Regions from separate parts of the Lysinibacillus sp. NPDC059133 genome, predicted to be linked through region 1. Evidence: riboswitches for the same ligand, from Rfam matches in the RefSeq annotation. Region 1 holds a riboswitch; each other region holds the start of a gene.
What was found. A riboswitch is a leader RNA that binds a small molecule or an ion and turns the genes downstream of it on or off. The one in region 1 is predicted to bind thiamine pyrophosphate.
Positions count from the first base shown of each region.

Region 1 (3,687 bases):
TGAAGAAAATCGATGAGCAACGCGTAGATAAACGACTTGAAGGAATTGCAGAAATTCGCGATGAATCGGATCGTACCGGCCTACGTGTTGTCATTGAACTGAAAAAAGATGTTCCTGGACAAGGGATTTTACAATACTTGTTCAAAACAACTGATTTACAAGTAGCCTATAATTTTAATATGATCGCTATCCATAATCGTCGTCCGACAATGATGACATTGCCATTGTTACTGGATTCTTATATTGTCCATCAAAAGGAAGTTGTGACGAACCGCTCCATTTATGATTTACAAAGAGCTAAAGATCGTTCGCATATCGTTGATGGCTTGATAAAGGCGCTTTCTATTTTAGATGAAGTTATTGCAACGATTCGTTCGTCTAATGATAAACGAGATGCGAAAACGAATTTACAGGTGAAATTTGACTTTACAGAAGTGCAATCAGAGGCAATCGTTAGCTTGCAATTATACCGATTAACGAATACAGATATTACAGAGCTTCGCCATGAACAGGATGAACTAAATAAACTGATCGCCAAGCTTGAAGGTATTCTTAATAGTGAAGCAAAGCTTGTACGTGTTATTAAACAGGAACTACTTGACATTAAAAAGCGCTTTGCAGAGCCACGTCGTTCAAAAATCGAACAAGAAATTGAAGAAATCAAAATTACGTTAGATGTCCTTGTCCCAAGTGAAGAGGTCGTAGTGACTGTCACAAAGGATGGCTATATTAAGCGTACATCTACACGTTCACATGCAGCTTCGAATGGTCAGGATTTTGCGATGAAGGATTCCGATTATTTGTTATATGAAGAAAATTTAAATACGCAGCATCATCTATTGCTATTCACAAACCGAGGCAATTATATTTATCAGCCTGTCCATGAGCTACCAGATATTCGTTGGAAGGATCTTGGTCAGCATATTTCAAGTATTGTGCCGACCGGAGAAGATGAATCTATTATTGCTGTATACGGTTTTGAGACATTCGAACAGGCTAATACGTATATTTTAACGGCTACGAAAGATGGACAAATTAAACGCTCATCTGTAGCAGATTATGCTGTAACACGCTATTCGAAACCGATAAAAACGATGAATGTCAAGTCGGGAGATGAAATGATTTTTGCAGGTATCGTGACGGACGAGGTAGAACTAATGTTAACGACAGATACTGCCTATGCTATTCGTTTCCCAATGGAGGAATTACCAGTAACGGGTGTGAAAACGGGCGGCGTCAAAGGGATTACGCTGAAAGACGGAGAAGCATTAGTCGGTATCAATGTTTTACCGCCAAATGACACGGCCTATGTGGCGATTGTCACGCAGCGCGGTGCGGTGAAGAAAATGAATGTAGCCGAGGTAGAGCTGGCTAGTCGTGCAAAACGCGGCTTAAAAGTATTAACAGAGTTAAAAGCGAACCCACATCGTATCGTGGCTGTAGTTAAGGTAACTGGTGGGGAACAGCTAACGATCGAGACGGAAAAAGGCGTGCAAGAGATTCTTGACGTACAAGCATTAACGCGAGCAGATCGACACTCCAACGGCTCCTTTAAAGTAGATATAGCTGCTGACGGTGCCATTTCACATGTGTTCACGGTCAAAAAAGAAGAAAAGTAAAATTAGTTTTCTAGCCCAGCTCCTTTTGAGAGCTGGGCTTTTTTTAGTAAATTGAAACCAATCAGCTTTGTGCTTTGGTGTGGCTGTTTAATAATAATTCAGCGCTATCGGTAAACAGCCACTTGTCATTTCGTGATAGATATGGGTATAATAATCACGAAAAGTTCATATGGAAAGAATGTAGGGGGGCTGGTAGTTGCCAGCTGAGATTGTGTCCGATAGACGCTGACCCTTTGAACCTGATTTGGCTCGTACCAGCGTAGGGAACATCTATTCAAAAAAAGAAAGTTTTTGATACTGATTGTAAAACGTCTGGGAGGAATCCTGGGCGTTTTTTTATGTTTTCAGACTTTTGTTGCATGCACATACCTTACGTGTAAACAGACCGTGAACGGTTTCTGCTGGTAAAGACATTCATTCATGAACACTTTCACACTACTTACTTGGAGGATTCAACATGAAAAAATGGTTATTGATCCTGATGGCTGCACTTTTAACATTAGTGGGTTGTAGCGAAAAAGAGGCTAAAAAGGATGCTAAAGGGTTAACAAAAGTATCAGTCGTTCTTGATTGGACACCGAATACAAATCATACCGGTTTATATGTAGCGGAAAAGCTTGGCTACTTTAAGGATCAGGGCTTAGATGTTGATATTTTATTACCTGGCGAAACCGGTGCAGATCAGCTTGTGGCATCTGGGAAGGCTCAGTTTGGCGTAAGCTATCAGGAAGGAATTACACAGGCTCGTGTGCAGGATGTACCTTTAGTATCGATTGCAGCGATTATTCAACATAATACTTCTGGCTTCGCATCTATTGCATCGAAAGGGATTTCGTCACCAAAGGATTTTGAAGGTAAAACATACGGTGGCTGGGGTGCACCACTTGAAAAGGCTGTACTACAATCACTTATGCAAACAAAAAATGCGGATATTAATAAGTTAGATATCGTCAATGCTGGTGATTTAGATTTCTTCACAATGATGAAAAAAGATATTGATTTTGCGTGGATTTATTATGCATGGACAGGTATTGAAGCAGAACTTCGTGGCGAAAAGCTAAACATGCTTTATTTAACAGATTATAGCGAGCAGTTAGATTATTACACACCTGTACTTGCTACAAATGAAAAAATGATTAAGGATGATCCTGAGACGGTCAAAGCATTTGTCGCTGCTGCAGCAAAGGGCTATGAATATGCGATAAATCATCCAAATGAAGCAGCTGATATTTTACTAGAAGCGGTACCTGATTTAGATAAGAACCTTGTGCATAAAAGTCAGGAATGGCTAGCAGATAAGTATCAAGACGACGCTGCACAATGGGGCGAGCAAAAGCTAGCTGTCTGGGAAAATTACGCGAAATGGATGGCCGACAACAAAGTTTTAGAGGGCGAATTTAACGCAGAACAAGCATTTACAAACGACTTTTTACCGAAAAAGGAGACAAAGTAATATGGCAAACTCATTAATAAGTGTACAAATTATACCGAAAACTGAAAAATATGAGGATGTGATCCCATATGTCGATGCAGCGATTGCGGTTATCGACGCTTCAGGAGTTAAATATGAAGTTCACCCACTAGAAACGACAATGGAGGGTGAACTATCGATTTTGCTACAAATCATTGAAAAAATGAATGACAAGATGATTGAGCTGGGCGCGATCAATGTCATCACGCAAGTGAAAATTTTATATCAGCCATCTGGTATTACAATGGGTACATTGACGGAGAAATACCAGTGATGAAGCAAGCTTTCAAACAAGGAAGGACGATAATTTTTATCGCCTTCCTCTTATTCATATGGGAACTAATTGTCCGTTTTGCTGATACTCCACATTGGCTTTTGCCTGCACCGAGTGCCATTTTGAAAGAAGGTTTTCAATCGTATGAGACGTTTGTGCCACATGCTTTAGCGACTGTTCAATTAGCACTTCTAGGTCTTGCCATCGGGATATCATTTGGGCTAACGGTTGCTGTGCTATTACATCGTTTTACGTTTGTCAGGGAGCTATTTTATCCTATTCTCATTATGTCGCAGAATATCCCTATACTTGTCCTAGCACCG
Region 1 is NZ_JBHZDH010000004.1:126,935-130,621, reverse strand. Features, by position in the region: gene parC (DNA topoisomerase IV subunit A) at 1-1,619, shown strand, start outside; TPP riboswitch at 1,792-1,902, shown strand; gene ACFXN8_RS03955 (ABC transporter substrate-binding protein) at 2,077-3,072, shown strand; gene ACFXN8_RS03950 (thiamine-binding protein) at 3,074-3,364, shown strand; gene ACFXN8_RS03945 (ABC transporter permease) at 3,364-3,687, shown strand, end outside.

Region 2 (3,687 bases), on a different contig from region 1:
ACAATGGTTATTTATTCGAAACTGATTTAATGATTAATCTATACAAAAACATACAAATAACGTTCCCAAATGAAAGTTTAGAAACGAACGTTGTGAAATCAACGTTTTGTGGCTTTTCTTATGAACATTGTTTTATAAGAGCCTTGCTACATCTAGTGTAATAAGGCTCTTTAAAGTTGATGAATTTCTATACATTTAAAAGGTGTTTGTACTTAAAAATCATTAATAAAGTTGTTTGATTCTTATTGAACTAAAGCCCTCGTAGCCAATAAAGATTTCTTATTTTTTCAATTCTTCACTCTTTGAAATCTTTAAATAAAAATCATATAAATCTCTTGCCGTTTGTTGGATAAATTCATCGTCGCCACTTCCATTTATTGCAGTATCCAATTTTTCATACGTAATTAATAAAAGGGCTTTAGCTTCTGATTCACTTAATTGTTGAATCCCTTTCTTCACTTTCTCAATTTCTAACAATAAAATAAAACCCTCCACTCGTGTGAAGGGCAAAATAGTTATGATTTTCGTTGCATTAATTGAGGGGCTGCCGTAAATAACAGAACACCGACAATCGCTGTTAAAATCGTTGCTGGTAGCATATATGTTCCATTATAGATAATTGAATAAATCCATGCGTTTTGATCGCCAGCATATTCTGCGAAAAATACGGCGCCTCCAATAGTATGTGCTGCATAACGTAAAAAGCCCGCTAATACAGTTCCTAAAATAATATAAAGCGCCATTTTCTTTTTGTTTAAATCTTTTGCAGCCTCAAGCACTGGTCCACGCACAACGGCCGCCAAGCCTACTACTGTAAAGGCAACACCATAATCAAGTGTTCCTTGAAGCCAATGTATAATATAGGCACCAAACATTGTTTGCATAACACCAATGAGTAAACCTGTTGTCATGCCTGGAATAAGGCCCCAGCGGAATGCTATTAAAATTATTGGCACCATCACTAGACTAACAGAGCCTCCTTGTGCCCATACTTTAAAGGAAACCTGATCAAGCACAAGACCAATCGCTGCGAATATCGCAATCTCCACAAGCATTAAAAGTTTTTTATTGTCCATCATTATTCTCTCCTTTGTTCCGATGTAGGATACAAGAACAGGAATAGAAATCAGTGAGCAAATATGTCCCTGTCTGGCGTCATAAAGATAAAAAAACGATGCCAGGACAGAGCCTCACATCGTCAAAGTGTCGGTTTCTATCCACATCCCTACGCAAGCGTTAACTTACAGGTTCAAAGAGTCAAGGCATTTCGTGCCCAGTCTCAGCTGACATCATCAGCTCCCCTTGTGGTCGTTACATCTTAATTTTGTTGAACAACCTCATTGTACGCAAACACTGTAACGATTACAACCTCTTCTACATTAATTTTTTGAAACTTTGCTGTTTTTCATGCGTAAATATTAAAAAAGGAGGTACAACTATGGAGAACCAAAAAATTTTATCTGCCTTTAGTTATCTCAGTATTTTATTCGCACCCTTTATTGTGCCATTAGTCGTTTACTTTGTTACAAAAGATAGCGACGTAAAGAGTCACTCTATTCGAGCACTAATATCACATTTAATCCCAGTAGCGTTTGGAATTATATTTTTTGCAGTCTTTATTTTCTCAACTTTATCATTCAACACTTTTGAACCAGATTCAGGTAGCAGTAATTTTCTTATCATTTGGTTAGGTTCATTCGCAATTTACATTCTTGTTTCAATAGGTATCGTCATTTGGAATATTATTCAAGCTGTTCGCGTTATCCGATAAGTTTTCATTCAACCTTGGACAGATAGTACTAAAAGGAGCTGTTATTTTGTGAAAGTATCTAAAGTTGTCAAAACCGCCGTTAAATTAGCACCTATCGTTATTCCAATTGTAAAAAAAGTAATCGCTGTAAAAAAAGGAGCAAATCCTAACGTAACTAAAAAGTGATAAAAGGCGTATTTCCCATACAACGGAAATACGCCTCTTTTTTATTTCACTTCAAAATATGTTTGACTATGACCGTTCATTGTTTTTTCAACATGCAACACTGCAGGCATTGTAGCTTTTAACTCTGCAACGTGTGAAATGACGCCAATCATGCGTCCGGAATCCTGTAAATCAATAAGCGTATCAATCGCCTTATTTAACGCTTCTTCATCGAGAGAACCAAAGCCCTCATCAATAAACATTGTTTCAATGCGGATATTACCTTGAAAACTTTGAATGACATCTGCCATACCAAGGGCAAGACTTAAAGACGCATTAAACTTTTCTCCCCCTGATAATGTTTTCACATCTCGTAATTGATCCGTATAGGCATCATACACATCTAGCCCAAGCCCACTTTGCTTAGCATGCTTTTCTAATCGATCTGAACGTCGGAGCTCAAATTGACCATTAGATAAATGATAAAGCCGGACATTCGCTGCCTCTGTAATTTTATCTAAATAATTGATTTGAATATAACGTTCAAAGGACAGTTTTTTCGCATTTTGTCCATTTAACATTGCATAAAGTTCCTTAACTTGTCCCGCTTCTTTTTCAAGTAAGCGTATTTCCAGCTCCGCTTCCTCTACTTTTTCGATAAAGTCTGCGCAAGCTTTCGCAAATCCTTCGATCTGTTGCAATACTTTAAAGGCTTCCTCATATGTGACACGAAGCATCTCTAACTTTTCTTCCATCGCCGTTAAATCTTGCTTCTCTTGTCCTTTAAGATGCTTCGTTCCCTCAGCAATTTGTACTTGTAATGTGTGGATTTGCAATGCATAATCACTGCAAGCCTTCCGTAAAGCTTCTATTTGCAACACGCTACGCTTCCCAGTAGCAAATTCTTCATAGCTTTCAAAGCCTGCTTCCGTCATACTTACTGAAAATTGCTCGCGCTTTTCATCCATTTTCAGCTTTAATTCCTCAAAAGCCTGTTTCGCAATTTCTACGGTCATTCTAGCATTATTTGCTGCTTCCTTAGCAGATTGCAGATTTTGTTGACTGAGATTCCATGCAGTTTGTAAGGCAACCTTTTGTGAACCTATATCAGCTATCGCCTGCTTCAATGCTTGAAGCGTCTTAAGATTTTCTGGAATATGCTTTTGCTGCTCTTCCACAATTGCTTGTTGCTTAGTCAATTCCTTCGCCTTTTCAGCTAAATATTGCTCTAGTTTTATGTGCTTTTCTTGTACCTGCTCCAGTCGTGCACGATGATCCTTTTGTTGCAAGCGTACATCAGATAATTGATTGCTCACTACTTTTAAGATTGTAATTTGTTGTTCTATATTTTGTAAGGAAGCTACAATTTGTGCTTGATTCGATCGATCGATTTCATTCGTCTCTAACTGTTCTAGCGCCTCTTGTAGAAGATGCTTAGTAGAATTCAATAAAGCTTCTTTCTCTAAAAACTTGCGCTCATCAGTAGTAGCGTTTCCTCGTAAAGTTTCTACTTGTGCTAATTCGATCATCTCTAATTGCTCAGAATGTGTTTCGAGATGTGTTGTACTACCGCATACTGGGCAAGGCTCTCCGTCCTTAAGCTGCTGTGCTAAAATACTTGCCTGACTCGCAATCCATTGCTGCTCCAGCTTTTGAAGAGCCTGCTTACTTTCTTGATAACGGACATTAGTAATGGCTACATCTTGCTCCGTCGTTTCAACTGCTCTCGTGTATTTTTCAACTTGTGCTAGTAATGATACTTGCTCTTTCAG
Region 2 is NZ_JBHZDH010000021.1:27,082-30,768, reverse strand. Features, by position in the region: gene ACFXN8_RS13050 (hypothetical protein) at 1-30, shown strand, start outside; gene ACFXN8_RS13045 (hypothetical protein) at 280-477, opposite strand; gene thiT (energy-coupled thiamine transporter ThiT) at 516-1,076, opposite strand; TPP riboswitch at 1,206-1,313, opposite strand; gene ACFXN8_RS13035 (magnetosome magnetite crystal formation protein family) at 1,439-1,771, shown strand; gene ACFXN8_RS13030 (AAA family ATPase) at 1,978-3,687, opposite strand, start outside.
Region 2: another riboswitch for thiamine pyrophosphate. It lies ahead of thiT (energy-coupled thiamine transporter ThiT); the one in region 1 lies ahead of ACFXN8_RS03955 (ABC transporter substrate-binding protein).

Region 3 (3,687 bases), on a different contig from region 1:
AAAGGTATGGGTATGCTAGGGGCAGCAATGTCCTTGGGTTTCATGATCGGACCAGGTATCGGTGGATTCCTCTCAAAAGTTAGTTTGCATTTTCCATTCTATACTGCTGGATGTGCAGCTATCTTAGCAGCTATTTTATCGTTCTTTTTATTACCTGCTACAAAACCGAACACTGCGAAAAAAGCGCAGAAGCAGGATAATCTTGCAAAACAGATGGCCCGTTCAGTCCGAATGCCTTATTTTGTCATGCTAATCATCATGCTTGTATTCTCTTTTGGGATTGCTAACTTCCAAACAACATTATCATTATTTGTGACAGAGAAGTTTAATTACACACCTACTGATATCGCTATTATTTTAGTTATGGGCGGCGCTTTTGGTGTTGTTGTACAGATGTTTGTTATTACACCGCTGTTTAATCGCTTCGGCGAAATGAAAGTAGTGTTAGTCAATTTATTTATTGCAGCCGTTTCGATTTTCTTAATATTATTCGCATCTGGTTTTGCACTTATTTTAATTGTAGCGACAATCTTCTCTACAGCTACGACATTGATTCGCCCAGCTGTCAACACATTGATTTCAAAGCTTGCTGAGAATGAACAGGGCTATGCAGCTGGTCTAAACAATGCTTATATGAGTCTTGGTAATATGATTGGTCCAGCTTTAGCAGGTATATTATTCGATTGGAATATGAACAGTCCTTATATATTCGGGTCTATTATTTTAATGGCTTGTTTCTTCCTTGCCCTTATTTGGACAATGAAAAAAGCACCACATCTTATGCATCCTGATACAAAATAGTCTGAAAAGTTATTGACTATTTTTAGTAGTATGCTACATTAATATGTGAAAAACCAAAAGTTCTATTAATTACCACTAGGGGAGTCTTTAAAAGGCTGAGACGTATATTATCATATACGGACCCTTTGAACCTGATCTAGTTCACACTAGCGGAGGGAAGTGTCGACACTTGCTTTTTACTATTAAATGCAAGGCCGCTTCCTATTGTTTTAAGGAAGCGGCTTTTTTGTCTGGTTTATCAGCAATTCACTAAAATACTAAAAAGGAGTGGAGATTATGTCAATTCGAAAATTAACAATCATGGCCTTATTAGTAGCAATTGCCGTAGCAGGTTCTACCTTCGTATCCATACCAACGGGAATTGCGCGTGCCTATCCTGTACAGCATGCTATAAATGTTATTGGCGCTATCATTCTTGGACCAGTGCCTACTGTTATGGTCGCCTTTGTCACAGCTATTATTCGTATTTTAACAGGCACAGGCTCATTATTAGCTATACCTGGCAGTGTCATTGGTGCTTTATGTGCAGCTCTTGCCTATAAATACAGCTGCAAGCAATGGCTAACAGGTGTCGGTGAAATGTTTGGAACAGGTATTATTGCCTCTCTCATTGCAGTACCTTACGCGCATTTAGTAATGGGAACATCCGTTGCTTCTTTATTTTTCATGCCAGCCTTTTTAACCTCAAGTACTATTGGTGCTATGTTAGGCATTGTCATTGCTAGCAATTTGCGTAAGACTGTATTTGTAACTAACCTACACACTCTGCTTAAATAATATTAAAAAACGTTACTTCTTAATGATAATTAATTAAAAAAGTAACGTTTTTTTGTTCCAACTAAATTCATTCATACTTCAATGGTAATCCCATTTCATGAGCAATTAATAAAAAATCTTTTTTACTTATTTCAAAATGACCAAACCTGAATTTATAGCCATATTTCGATGTATCTTCTACAAATTCTAAATAATCTAAGATCCTTTTTATTGGTACAGCCTTTGCTTCTTTATAAAAGTCTATATCTCTTCTAAAAGGAATAAAATTTTCTGCCATTTGGAACTCGTATATTCGCTCGTCCTTTATCCTTCCAATTGCGGTAAATGCTCTTACAGGCTCGTTACCATCTAGACTGTTTTTAGGAGAATAATAAATGATCCAATCTCCTTTTTGCATTCGTTTCAAAGGTCTCTCTTTACCATGACATAACTGGCCGAATCCTCCCTCAACCCCTTTTTGAACATGATTAAGAGATACTACTCCAATCCAATATTTCGTGTCTCTTTCAGGCGTAGGAAGAGGATTTTTATTAGGATTTAATGACATAGCTACCTTCTCCTTTTATTTTGGATTCATCATAAATGATTTTATTTTTTCATTTTCAAGAATCAGCTTCTCTTCCAGAATCACTGGGTTTGGTAAACCATCCCAAGTTGTTGAAACAATTGCGCTACATTCTATATCATCGCCTTCAATATTTTGGATCGTTAATTTAAAGCCTTTCGGCATAGGTGACATGTAAAAGTTCTGTATTTCTTTTTTCCCTTTAAAAGTTTGACCTTTAAAATTTTTCAATTCCCCATGATCTGCATACATATCGGATAAATCTTGGCCCTCTTCTTGTGCTCTTCTTAAATATTCTTCCATAACCTTTACTGCTTTCATCTGTCATCACTCTTTCTTGTTATTTGATAAGGTTATCAATTATGCCTCGGCATAATTGCGTCCGGAGGGTTTAACTTCTTTCAGCAGGTTGCTGAAAAAAGTTAAACCCTATTCACGATTTTCATATACTTTTGTCAAAATGCTTTTCAATTGCTCTTTTTCTTCCAATGAAAGTACATTTAAAACTTCATTCTCAGAAATCGCAAGGGTCTTCATTAATTGTTCTGCCAAATTTCCACCCTGCTCCGTAAGGCCTATTAAATTCTCTCTTCTATTTTCTTGATTTTTCTCCCTATAAACATAATCTCTTCTTTCTAGATCATCGATAAAAAAGCGGACACTGTTTTTATCCAACTTTAGCATCTGTCCTATTTGAATTTGGCTAAGTTTTTTGTCTTTTACAGCCATCATAATCCCGACTTCTCTGGATTTCATTTGAAATTTTTCACTAATATATTGCTCGAGATTTTCCTCTAAAGCCTCCGCTAATTTAAAACTTAGAAAACCAAATGAATTCATTATAGTGGTCATGTCTGCCCCTCCAAATCTGTAGTACTTAAAAATGATAGTAATATTTTATTACTATCATCAATCATTACATTTATACACATTATTTACAAGATAAATTTTTCTTATCACAGAAAAATTTTCTAATTTTACAAAAGAGCAATCTAGCGTGGGATAATACAAAAGGCAAAGCTTATCTGATTGTTTCTCATAATATTGGTTCAAAAGTAAATGTTGGTGTGCTCAAAAATCATTTAACACAATTGGGATTTGACTCTGCAAATTCAATCGTTTTAGATGGTTCATGTTCAACTAAAATGCGTGTTCCGGTTAATGGTGCTGTTAAATACTACGGTTGTATGCATAATAATCGTAACATCGGAAATATGACTCGTGTACACGGAAGTGACTTTTTCGGATAATGAAAATAGGATAAAGTTGAGAATTTATACTGTTTTTTTTATAATAGTTATCATAATCCAGTTCGAATAAGGACTGGATTATAATAACTAAAAGAGGTAACTCAAATGACAAAAAGTTATATGGCAAAGATACTTCTATTACCGATAATAGTAGCATTAGTTACCACGTGTAGTATTCTATTTATCGAGAGGGATCCGGAATCGGAATTAATGCCTCTTTCGATGTATGAGAATGCAATGCTTTTTGTACTGTTCTATTTAGCAATCTATTTATTTACTATTGTTTTGGTAGCT
Region 3 is NZ_JBHZDH010000034.1:20,646-24,332, reverse strand. Features, by position in the region: gene ACFXN8_RS17035 (MFS transporter) at 1-801, shown strand, start outside; TPP riboswitch at 869-976, shown strand; gene thiW (energy coupling factor transporter S component ThiW) at 1,078-1,578, shown strand; gene ACFXN8_RS17025 (EVE domain-containing protein) at 1,646-2,125, opposite strand; gene ACFXN8_RS17020 (ketosteroid isomerase family protein) at 2,141-2,446, opposite strand; gene ACFXN8_RS17015 (MarR family winged helix-turn-helix transcriptional regulator) at 2,573-2,995, opposite strand; gene ACFXN8_RS17010 (pilus assembly protein PilB) at 3,499-3,687, shown strand, end outside.
Region 3: another riboswitch for thiamine pyrophosphate. It lies ahead of thiW (energy coupling factor transporter S component ThiW); the one in region 1 lies ahead of ACFXN8_RS03955 (ABC transporter substrate-binding protein).